2 regions of the Cupriavidus sp. 05N39 genome follow, and region 1 is predicted to be linked to the other one. Evidence: predicted binding sites of a transcription regulator. Region 1 holds the regulator's gene; the other holds the start of a gene.
The links. The regulator HrcA, encoded in region 1, represses chaperone genes, less so after heat shock. The targets are predictions, from matches to a motif close to TTAGCACTCNNNNNNNNNGAGTGCTAA.
Positions count from the first base shown of each region.

Region 2: the regulator HrcA is predicted to act here: its motif matches at 2,270-2,296, upstream of groES (co-chaperone GroES).

Region 1 is NZ_JBFTNE010000003.1:19,720-25,295, forward strand. It holds gene hemH (ferrochelatase) at 1-1,012, opposite strand, end outside; gene hrcA (heat-inducible transcriptional repressor HrcA) at 1,125-2,162, opposite strand; gene AC1DN0_RS01970 (NAD kinase) at 2,277-3,194, shown strand; gene recN (DNA repair protein RecN) at 3,276-5,000, shown strand; gene AC1DN0_RS01980 (hypothetical protein) at 5,047-5,481, shown strand.
Region 2 is NZ_JBFTNE010000006.1:39,563-43,212, forward strand. It holds gene AC1DN0_RS04695 (metallophosphoesterase) at 1-70, shown strand, start outside; gene groL (chaperonin GroEL) at 203-1,846, opposite strand; gene groES (co-chaperone GroES) at 1,887-2,177, opposite strand; gene AC1DN0_RS04710 (YebO family protein) at 2,542-3,650, opposite strand, start outside.

The sequences.
Region 1 (5,576 bases):
CCGCGAGCCCGGCGATCCAGCTTTCCGCATCGTTGAGGCAAGGAATGTAGTGGAATACCTTGCCGCCAGCCACCTGGAACTCGGACCGCCCTTCCATGGCGATCTCTTCCAGCGTTTCGAGGCAGTCCGCCGGGAAGCCGGGACAAAACACGTCGACCCGGCCGGTACCGACCTTGCCTAGCTCTTGCAGGGTAGGCGCGGTATAGGGCTGCAGCCACTCCGCCTTGCCGAAGCGCGACTGGAACGTGACCTGGTACTGCCCCGGCTGCAAACCCAGCGCCTCGCCCAGCAGGCGCCCGGTCTTCAGGCATTCGCAGTGGTAGGGATCGCCCAGTTCCAGCGTCCTGCGCGGCACCCCGTGAAACGACAGGATCAGCTTGTCGCCACGCGCGAAATCCGGTGTGCCGTGTTGCGCCCAGTATGCCCCGACCTGCTGGTGCAAAGCCGCAATGTACGCCGGATGGTCGTGAAAATGCTTGACCAGCCGCAGCTCCGGCTGGTTTCGCCACGCCTTGAGCACACGAAATGCCTCGTCGAAGGCGGTCGCGGTGGTAGTGCCTGAATATTGCGGGTACAGGGGCAGCAGCAGGATGCGCTCGGTCCCCTGGCGCCGCAGCGCCTCCAGCACCGAGCCGATCGAGGGGTTGCCATAACGCATGGCGCACGCCACGGTAACTTCGTGGCCATGCTGGTTGAGCAACAACTGCAAGGCGTGGGCCTGGCGCTCGGTGTGCACCAGCAGCGGCGACCCCGTCATATGGGCTTCGCGCAGCCAGATAGATTCGTACTTCATCGCCGACGCACGCGAGCGCAGCGGCAGGATGAGGCCATACAGGATCGGCAGCCATGCGGCGCGGGGAATCTCCACGACGCGCGGATCCGACAGGAACTGCTTGAGGTAGCTGCCGACCGCTTTAGGCGTCGGCGCATCGGGTGTGCCGAGGTTGATCAGCAGGATCGCCGTACGCGGCGCCTGGCCATGCTGATAGGCCGGCTCGGGAGTAAACGTCATGTAATTTCCGGTGTGGCGGAGCGGCGCGGGCACAGGGCGCGCGGCCGCCAGGTCTCGCCGAGCTTACAGGATGAACGGAACAGGCAGTCTGTGAGACCGGGCCAGGACGACACTAGTTCTGGCTGAGCGCGCTGGACAACAGGCGCGCGGTGATGTCGACGATCGGGATCACCCGCTCGTAGGCCATGCGGGTCGGCCCGATCACCCCGAGCGTGCCGACGATCTGGCCGTCGACTTCGTAGGGCGCGGTAATGACCGCCATGTCTTCCAGCGGCACCAGCTTGCTCTCGCCGCCGATGAAGATCTGCACGCCCTGGGCGTGGCTGGAGACATCGAGCAGCTTGAGCAGGCCGGTCTTGTGCTCGAACACGTCGAACAGCTTGCGCAGTTTTTCCATGCTGGAGGAAAGATCCTCCACTTCGAGCAACTTGCGCTCGCCCGAGATAAAGACGTGATCGTCCTCTTCCTCGGCCATGGCGTTGCTGCCCGCCTCCACCGCGGCCTGCATCAGTTGCGACATATCCATGCGCAGCGCCTGCAGTTCGCCGCGCAGGTGGTCACGCACATTGTCGAAGCTCATGCCGGCAAAGTGCGAGTTGATGAAATTGGCCGCCTCGACCAGTTGCGACGGGGAATACGGCAGTTCGGTCTGGATGATGCGGTTCTGCACATCGCCCTCCGGCGTGACGATGATCAGCAGGATGCGCTTGTCCGAGAGCCGCATGAATTCCACCTGGCGGAACGCCTGGGCGCGGCGCGGGGTCATCACCACGCCGGCGAACTGAGACAGGTTGGACAAGGTATGAGCCGCCGAGGTGATCATCCGCTGCGGCCCAAGCTGCTGGCCGCGCAACTGGCCCTGGATCTTGCCGGTCAGTTCAGCCAGGTTGAGCGCGCCATCCAGCGGCTGGGCGGTCAGCATGGTGTCGACGAACAAGCGATAACCCCGCGGCGTCGGAATGCGCCCCGCCGAGGTATGCGGGCTGGCAATAAACCCCATTTCCTCCAGATCCGACATCACATTGCGGATGGTGGCAGGGGACAGATCGAGCCCGGAGTACTTCGACAAGGTCCGTGAGCCCACGGGTTGTCCCTCGGCGATATAGCGCTCGATCAGGGTTTTGAGAAGCGTTTTTGCACGTTCATCCATGATGTTCCCGATTTTACGCAAGTTTACCCCGTTCGGGCGGCTCATCCGTGTTCCGGCCCGGCCGCAGGTGCCCATCTGCTGACAATGGTCGCGGCGGTATGGTCTAATCCCGGCATGTCTTCGCTCCCCACGCCCGGCGCCGCGCGCGCGCCCTTTCGCACCGTCGCCCTGATCGGCAGGTACGCCACCGCCGGCATCGAGGGCCCGCTGGAGGATCTGGCCGCCTGCATCCTCAGGAACGGCCAGGATGTGGTGTTCGAGCGCGAAACCGCGATGGCTACCGGGCTGACCGACTATCCGGCGCTGGCGCCGGACGAGATCGGCAAGCATGCGGATGTGGCGGTGGTGCTCGGCGGCGACGGTACCTTGCTGGGCCTGGCGCGCCAGCTGGCCGGCTACCCGGTGCCGCTGATCGGCGTGAACCACGGGCGCCTCGGCTTCATGACCGACATCCCGTTGCAAGACGTGCATTCGGTGCTGCCCGACATGCTTGCGGGCCGCTACGAGTCGGAGACCCGCATGCTGCTGGAGTCGCAGGTGGTACGCGACGACGGCGTGATCTTTTCCGCGCTGGCCTTCAATGACGTCGTGGTCAACCGTTCCGGCATCTCCGGCATGGTCGAACTGGCCGTCTCCGTGGACGGCCACTTCATGTACAACCAGCGTTCGGACGGCCTGATCGTCTCGACGCCGACCGGCTCGACCGCCTATGCGCTGTCGGCGGGCGGCCCGATCCTGCACCCCACCCTGTCGGGGCTGGTGCTGGTGCCGATTGCCCCGCATGCGCTGTCCAACCGCCCGATCGTCCTGCCGCATGACGCCGAAGTCTCGATCGAGGTGGCCACGGCGCGCGACGCGAGCGTCAACTTCGACATGCAGTCACTGACCTCGCTGCTGCCGGGCGACCGCATTGTGGTTCGCCGGTCGGCCAAGACCGTCAACCTGCTGCATCCGATCGGCTACAACTATTACGCCACGCTGCGCAAGAAGCTGCACTGGCACGAGTACCCGAGCGAAGACAACCGGCTCTGAGCCGCGCCGATCCTGACCGATCCGGCCCAGATCCGCCGCCCCCAAACCGAATCCGCCCCTGACCCCGACCCGTCGCCCACGATGCTGCGCAGCCTGTCCATCCGCGATTTCGTCATCGTCGATACGCTCGACCTCGACTTCTCCCCGGGCTTCACCGTCTTCACCGGCGAGACCGGTGCCGGCAAGTCGATCCTGATCGATGCGCTGGCCCTGGTGCTGGGTGAGCGCGCCGACGCCGGCGTGGTCCGCGAAGGCGCCGCCCGGACCAGCATCAGCGCCACCTTCGCCACCCCCGCCGGGCTCGATGACTGGTTGGCCGAACACGACCTCACCGGCGACGATGGCACCGTGCTGCTGCGCCGGACCGTCGACGCCGGCGGGCGCAGCAAGGCCTTTATCAATGGCGCCGCCGCCACGCTGGGCCAGTTGCGCGACATCGGCGACCGCCTGGTCGATATCCACGGCCAGCATGCCCACCAGTTGCTGCTGCGCCCGGACGCCCAGCGCCTGCTGCTGGACGCCCATGCCGGCCTTACCGCCCAGGCGGGCGCCGTAGCCGAGGCCTGGCGCTCGTGGCGTGCCTGCGTGCGCCAGCGCGAAACCATCGAGCACCGCTCGCGCGAGATGCAGCTTGAGCGCGAACGGCTCGAATGGCAGGTCGGCGAACTCGAGAAGCTGGCGCCGCAACCTGGCGAGTGGGAAGACATCCAGGCCGAATACAACCGGCTGTCGCACGCCGCGGGGCTGATCGAGGGCAGCCGCGCCGCGCTGGAAGCGCTGTCCGAGGCCGATGGCTCGGTACTGTCGGCACTCAACAGCGTGGTACAGCGCCTGCGCCAGCTGGCGGGCGTCGATCCCGGCCTGGGCGACGTGCTGGCGGCGCTGGACCCGGCCCTGGTGCAGGTCGAGGAGGCCGCTCACTCGCTCAACCGCTATGTCGACCGGCTCGATCTCGACCCCGAACGCCTTCAACTGGTGGAAGCGCGCATGCAGGCTCTGCACACCACCGCGCGCAAGTACCGGCTGCCGCCTGAGCAACTGCCCGACGAACTGATGGCCCGCCGCCAGCAGCTCGACGACCTCCAGTCCGCCCAGGACCTGAACAAGGCGATGGCGCGCGAGGCCGCGGCCCGAGCCGCTTACCTGACCATCGCCCAGCACCTAGGCGCCGCCCGCAAGGTGGCGGCCGAAAGCCTGTCGGCCGCCGTCACGGACGCCATGCAAGGCCTGTCCATGGCGGGCGGCAGTTTCGCGGTGGCGCTGCACCCGCTCGACGAAGGGCAAAGCCACGGCCTGGAACAAGTCGAATTCCTGGTGGCCGGCCATGCCGGCGTCAGCGCGCGTCCCCTCGCCAAGGTGGCCTCGGGCGGCGAACTTGCCCGTATCAGCCTGGCGATCTCCGTCATTACCAGCGAGGCCGCGCCTACCCCGACCCTGATCTTCGACGAGGTCGATACAGGCATCGGCGGCGCGGTGGCCGAAGTGGTAGGCCGCCGGCTGCAGGAGCTTGGCCGCGCCCGCCAGGTGCTGTGCGTGACCCACCTGCCGCAAGTCGCCGCCCAGGCCGGCGCCCACCTGCTGGTCAGCAAGGAGACCAGCCAGCCCGAAGGCAAGGGCTCGGTCACCCGCTCGCGCATCCGCGCCCTCGACCCGGCCGGCCGCGTGGTCGAGACCGCCCGCATGCTGGGCGGCACCACCGTGACCGCCACCACCGTGCAGCACGCCGAGGAAATGCTCGCGCAAGGCATGCGCGGCGCCGCCGGCACGGCCCGGGAAACGCGCCGTTCGCGCCGGAGCGCAAGCTGATCGCCCGCGTCCCGCACCGGCCCAGTAACCATCCAGGAGCTTTCCCATGTCAACCGGCAAACTGCCGCACTCCCGCTCAATGGCTCGCCCGCTGCGGATCACCGCCGCCTGCGGCCTGCTGGCACTGCTCGCACTCACCGCTTGCCAGGCGCAGCAGCGCCCCTATGCGCCGGCCGGCAGTATCAGCGCCGACCGCGCCGTGGGCGACATCATGGTGCGCTTCAGCGCGCCGCCGGTGACCGGCTCCGAAGAGGCCGGCCGCCTGCTGGAGTCGATTTCCGGGCCGATCCGTTTCGTCGTCAAGCGGCCGATGTCGGGCGGCGTCTGGCTGGTCACTGCCATTTCGCAATCCGGTGATGCTACGATGGAACAGGCCGTGGCCACGCTGCGAGCCGCTCCCCGCATCGAGCTGGCCGAACCGGACCGGGTGCTCAAGCCGAATCGCACCATGCCCATGGGACGCGACATGCCGCCGGGCTGAAGCCGGCGTGCCCGCACTGCGGGCATGGCGGGACGGGCAGGCTCTGTAGTCGGTTTCCCTGACTTGAACGTTGTAGGTTGAATGCTGTAACCGTG
Region 2 (3,650 bases), on a different contig from region 1:
CTATGTGCGCCGCAAGACCGGCGAACTGGAGAACCCGGCTTTCGACTGGTGCTACACGGTGGAACTCTGACGCCGCCGGAGCGGTCGCCCGCGCGGCAACCGGCGCACAAGCAAAAACCCCCGCCGGCTCGCGCCGGCGGGGGTTTTTGTTACTACGGGTAATGCGGATAAAGCAGGCTGCCAGGTTGGCAGGCCGGCAGATTTACATCATGCCGTCCATGCCGCCCATGCCACCCATGCCGCCCGGCATTGCCGGAGCCGACTCGTCCTTCGGCAGTTCTGCCACGGCGCAATCCGTGGTCAGCATCAGCGAAGCGACCGAAGCAGCGTTCTGCAGCGCGGTGCGGGTCACCTTGGTCGGGTCCAGCACGCCCATTTCCACCAGGTCACCGTACTCGCCGGTGGCGGCGTTGTAGCCGTAGTTGCCCTTGCCTTCGATGACCTTGGCCACGACGACCGAAGCTTCTTCGCCAGCGTTCAGCACGATCTGGCGCAGCGGCTCTTCCATGGCGCGCAGCACGATCTTGATGCCGGCGTTCTGGTCAGCGTTGTCGCCGGTCAGGTTGGCGATGGCAGCGCGAGCGCGCAGCAGGGCCACACCGCCGCCGGGGACGATACCTTCTTCCACGGCTGCGCGGGTTGCGTGGAGTGCGTCTTCCACACGTGCCTTCTTTTCCTTCATTTCGACTTCGGTGGCTGCGCCAACCTTGATCACTGCAACGCCGCCGGCCAGCTTGGCCACGCGCTCTTGCAGCTTTTCACGGTCGTAGTCCGAGGTCGCTTCTTCGATCTGGGCACGGATCTGCTTCACGCGTGCTTCGATCGAGGCTGCGTCGCCGGCGCCGTCGATGATGATGGTGTTTTCCTTGCCGATTTCGATGCGCTTGGCTTGACCCAGTTCTTGCAGGGTTGCCTTTTCCAGCGTCAGGCCGATTTCCTCGGCGATCACTGCGCCGCCGGTCAGGATGGCGATGTCTTCCAGCATGGCCTTGCGGCGGTCGCCGAAGCCCGGAGCCTTGACAGCGGCGGTCTTCAGGATGCCACGGATGTTGTTCACCACCAGGGTCGCCAGGGCTTCGCCTTCGACGTCTTCAGCGATGATCAGCAGCGGGCGGCCCGACTTGGCCACTTGCTCCAGCACCGGCAGCAGGTCRCGSAYGTTSGAGATCTTCTTGTCGWRCAGCAGCACGAACGGGTTGTCCAGGGCGACAACTTGCTTTTCCGGGTTGTTGATGAAGTACGGCGACAGGTAGCCGCGGTCGAACTGCATGCCTTCCACGACTTCCAGTTCGTCGGCCAGCGACTTGCCGTCTTCCACGGTGATCACGCCTTCCTTGCCGACCTTGTCCATCGCTTCAGCGATCAGCTTGCCGATCACTTCGTCGCTGTTGGCGGAGATCGAGCCAACCTGGGCGATTTCCTTGCTGGTGGTGGTGGTCTTGGTCAGCTTCTTCAGCTCTTCGACCGCGTTCACCACAGCCTTGTCGATRCCGCGCTTCAGGTCCATCGGGTTCATGCCGGCGGCAACGTACTTCATGCCTTCGCGCACGATCGACTGGGCCAGCACGGTTGCGGTGGTGGTACCGTCACCGGCGTTGTCGCTGGTCTTGGAAGCCACTTCCTTGACCATTTGCGCGCCCATGTTCTGCAGCTTGTCCTTCAGCTCGATTTCCTTGGCCACGGACACGCCGTCCTTGGTCACGGTCGGGCCGCCGAAGCTGCGCTCCAGCACAACGTTACGACCCTTCGGGCCCAGGGTAACCTTGACTGCGTTGGCGAGAATGTTCACGCCTTCGACCATCTTGGCACGGGCGGCGTCGCCGAATACTACGTCTTTAGCTGCCATGTTCTGAATCTCCTAAATCGGTACGAATGGGGTGCGTGGATTACTTGTTCACCACAGCCATGATGTCTTCTTCGCGCATGACCAGCAGTTCCTGGCCATCCACCTTCACGGCTTGGCCGGCATACTTGCCGAACAGCACGCGGTCACCCACCTTGACGTCGAGGACGATCGAAGCGCCCTTGTCGTCTTTCTTGCCGGGGCCCACGGCCAGCACTTCACCTTGATCAGGCTTTTCGGCAGCATTGTCGGGAATCACGATGCCGGAAGCGGTCTTGGTTTCATTGTCCAGACGCTTGACGATCACGCGGTCGTGCAAAGGACGCAGATTCATACGGACTCCTTGGTACAAAAAGTGATTTCAGGTTCACAAAATTGGCCGCCAGCACTAACGGCCAGCAGAATTGGTGCGCCGGGCGAGGCCTGTTAGCACTCATGCCCGACGAGTGCTAATTATAGGGACGGGGGTTTACGTTTTCAAGTCAGCGACTTGATACGTGTTTACCCTTCCTCCGGCAAAATTCTTCATGCCGAAGTTCGTTCAACCTTGAACCCGCGCAGCCAGAGGCGCAGCCAGGCTTTCAAGATTCTCATTTAAATACAGAGGCTTATGAGGAATGGCGGCACAGCCGCGCGCTGGCGCCGCCGGGAGGCAACCATGGAATTTCATGTGGACTGGCTGACTGTGGCTTTAATCTCTAGGGCTTCGCCGTCCTGGCATCCTTGTCAGTGAAATCGTAGAGGTGCGTGTTATCCGGCGTTTCCCCGATCCTTGTCCCTCTCTGGCTGAACGGGATGCGGCGGCGGAAATTCTCGCTGTCCGACCTGGCGCTCTGGGTGGCAAGTCTGGCTGCCTCCGGGTAGGCCATTGGTCGCTTGTCCTTCTCAATCTCAAGCAGCCTCGTCTGCTCGTTCACGCGTACGCTGTACTTGCCCAGGTTGTAGAGGAGATACATGGCGAAGAGGTTGTCGAAGTCCTCGTAGGCGCCTTGCTCCCTGCGGAAATCCATGGACAGGACCGAGGGGAAACGATTGGGCAGGTCCTTGAAGGGCACCTTTTCGTCCTCGTGCGGATCCACATAGGTCGAGCCGCCGTATTTCTTGTACAGCACCACGTCCATGCCGTACCCGCGCTTGCCCCACTCCTTGATGAGCTTCATCGCCATCTCGGTGGGGAGGTTGGCCGTGGCGGCCGCCACCACCCGCCGTCCGGACAGGACCTTGGCGCTGGTGACCTCCAGGTCCTTGTAGCCCGCCCCGAACTTGAATGCGGCGCCGACGGTTTTGGCGCAGTTGAGGCGCATGTAGTCGTACTTGATCTCGCCGCGGTGATACTCGGTATTCCTGGCGCGCTGGTGATAGTCGTCATTGATGCGCCTGAAGTAAGCCACCAAGGCCTCCTTGTCGCTGGCCGGTATGCCACGGACGCGCACGCCGATGACCGAGCGCTTGTAGATCTCGCCGAAGTCCAGGCCAAACGAGGCCGTTTCCGCGATCGAGGAGACAGTCTTGAACAAGTACTCTTTCTTCGGGATGCCAACCATCAGATCCGAGGTGTAGAAGCCGCTCTGGTGCTTACGTGTACGGTCGGCATAGAAGTTGGCCGAGTAGACCAGATCGTCGCCAGGCGCATCGTCCCGGATCGCCAAGGCGAGATGGCCAGCCGACCCGCCCTTGGAGGTGCCAAAACTGATCAGCAACTCCAGATCATAGTGATCCTCGCGAAGGAGATCGGTCAGTTTGTCGATGTTGGCAGGCTCAGGCCCGCCCTTGCTGCCGAAGTCGACGGCGACGGCCCCCTCCGGCA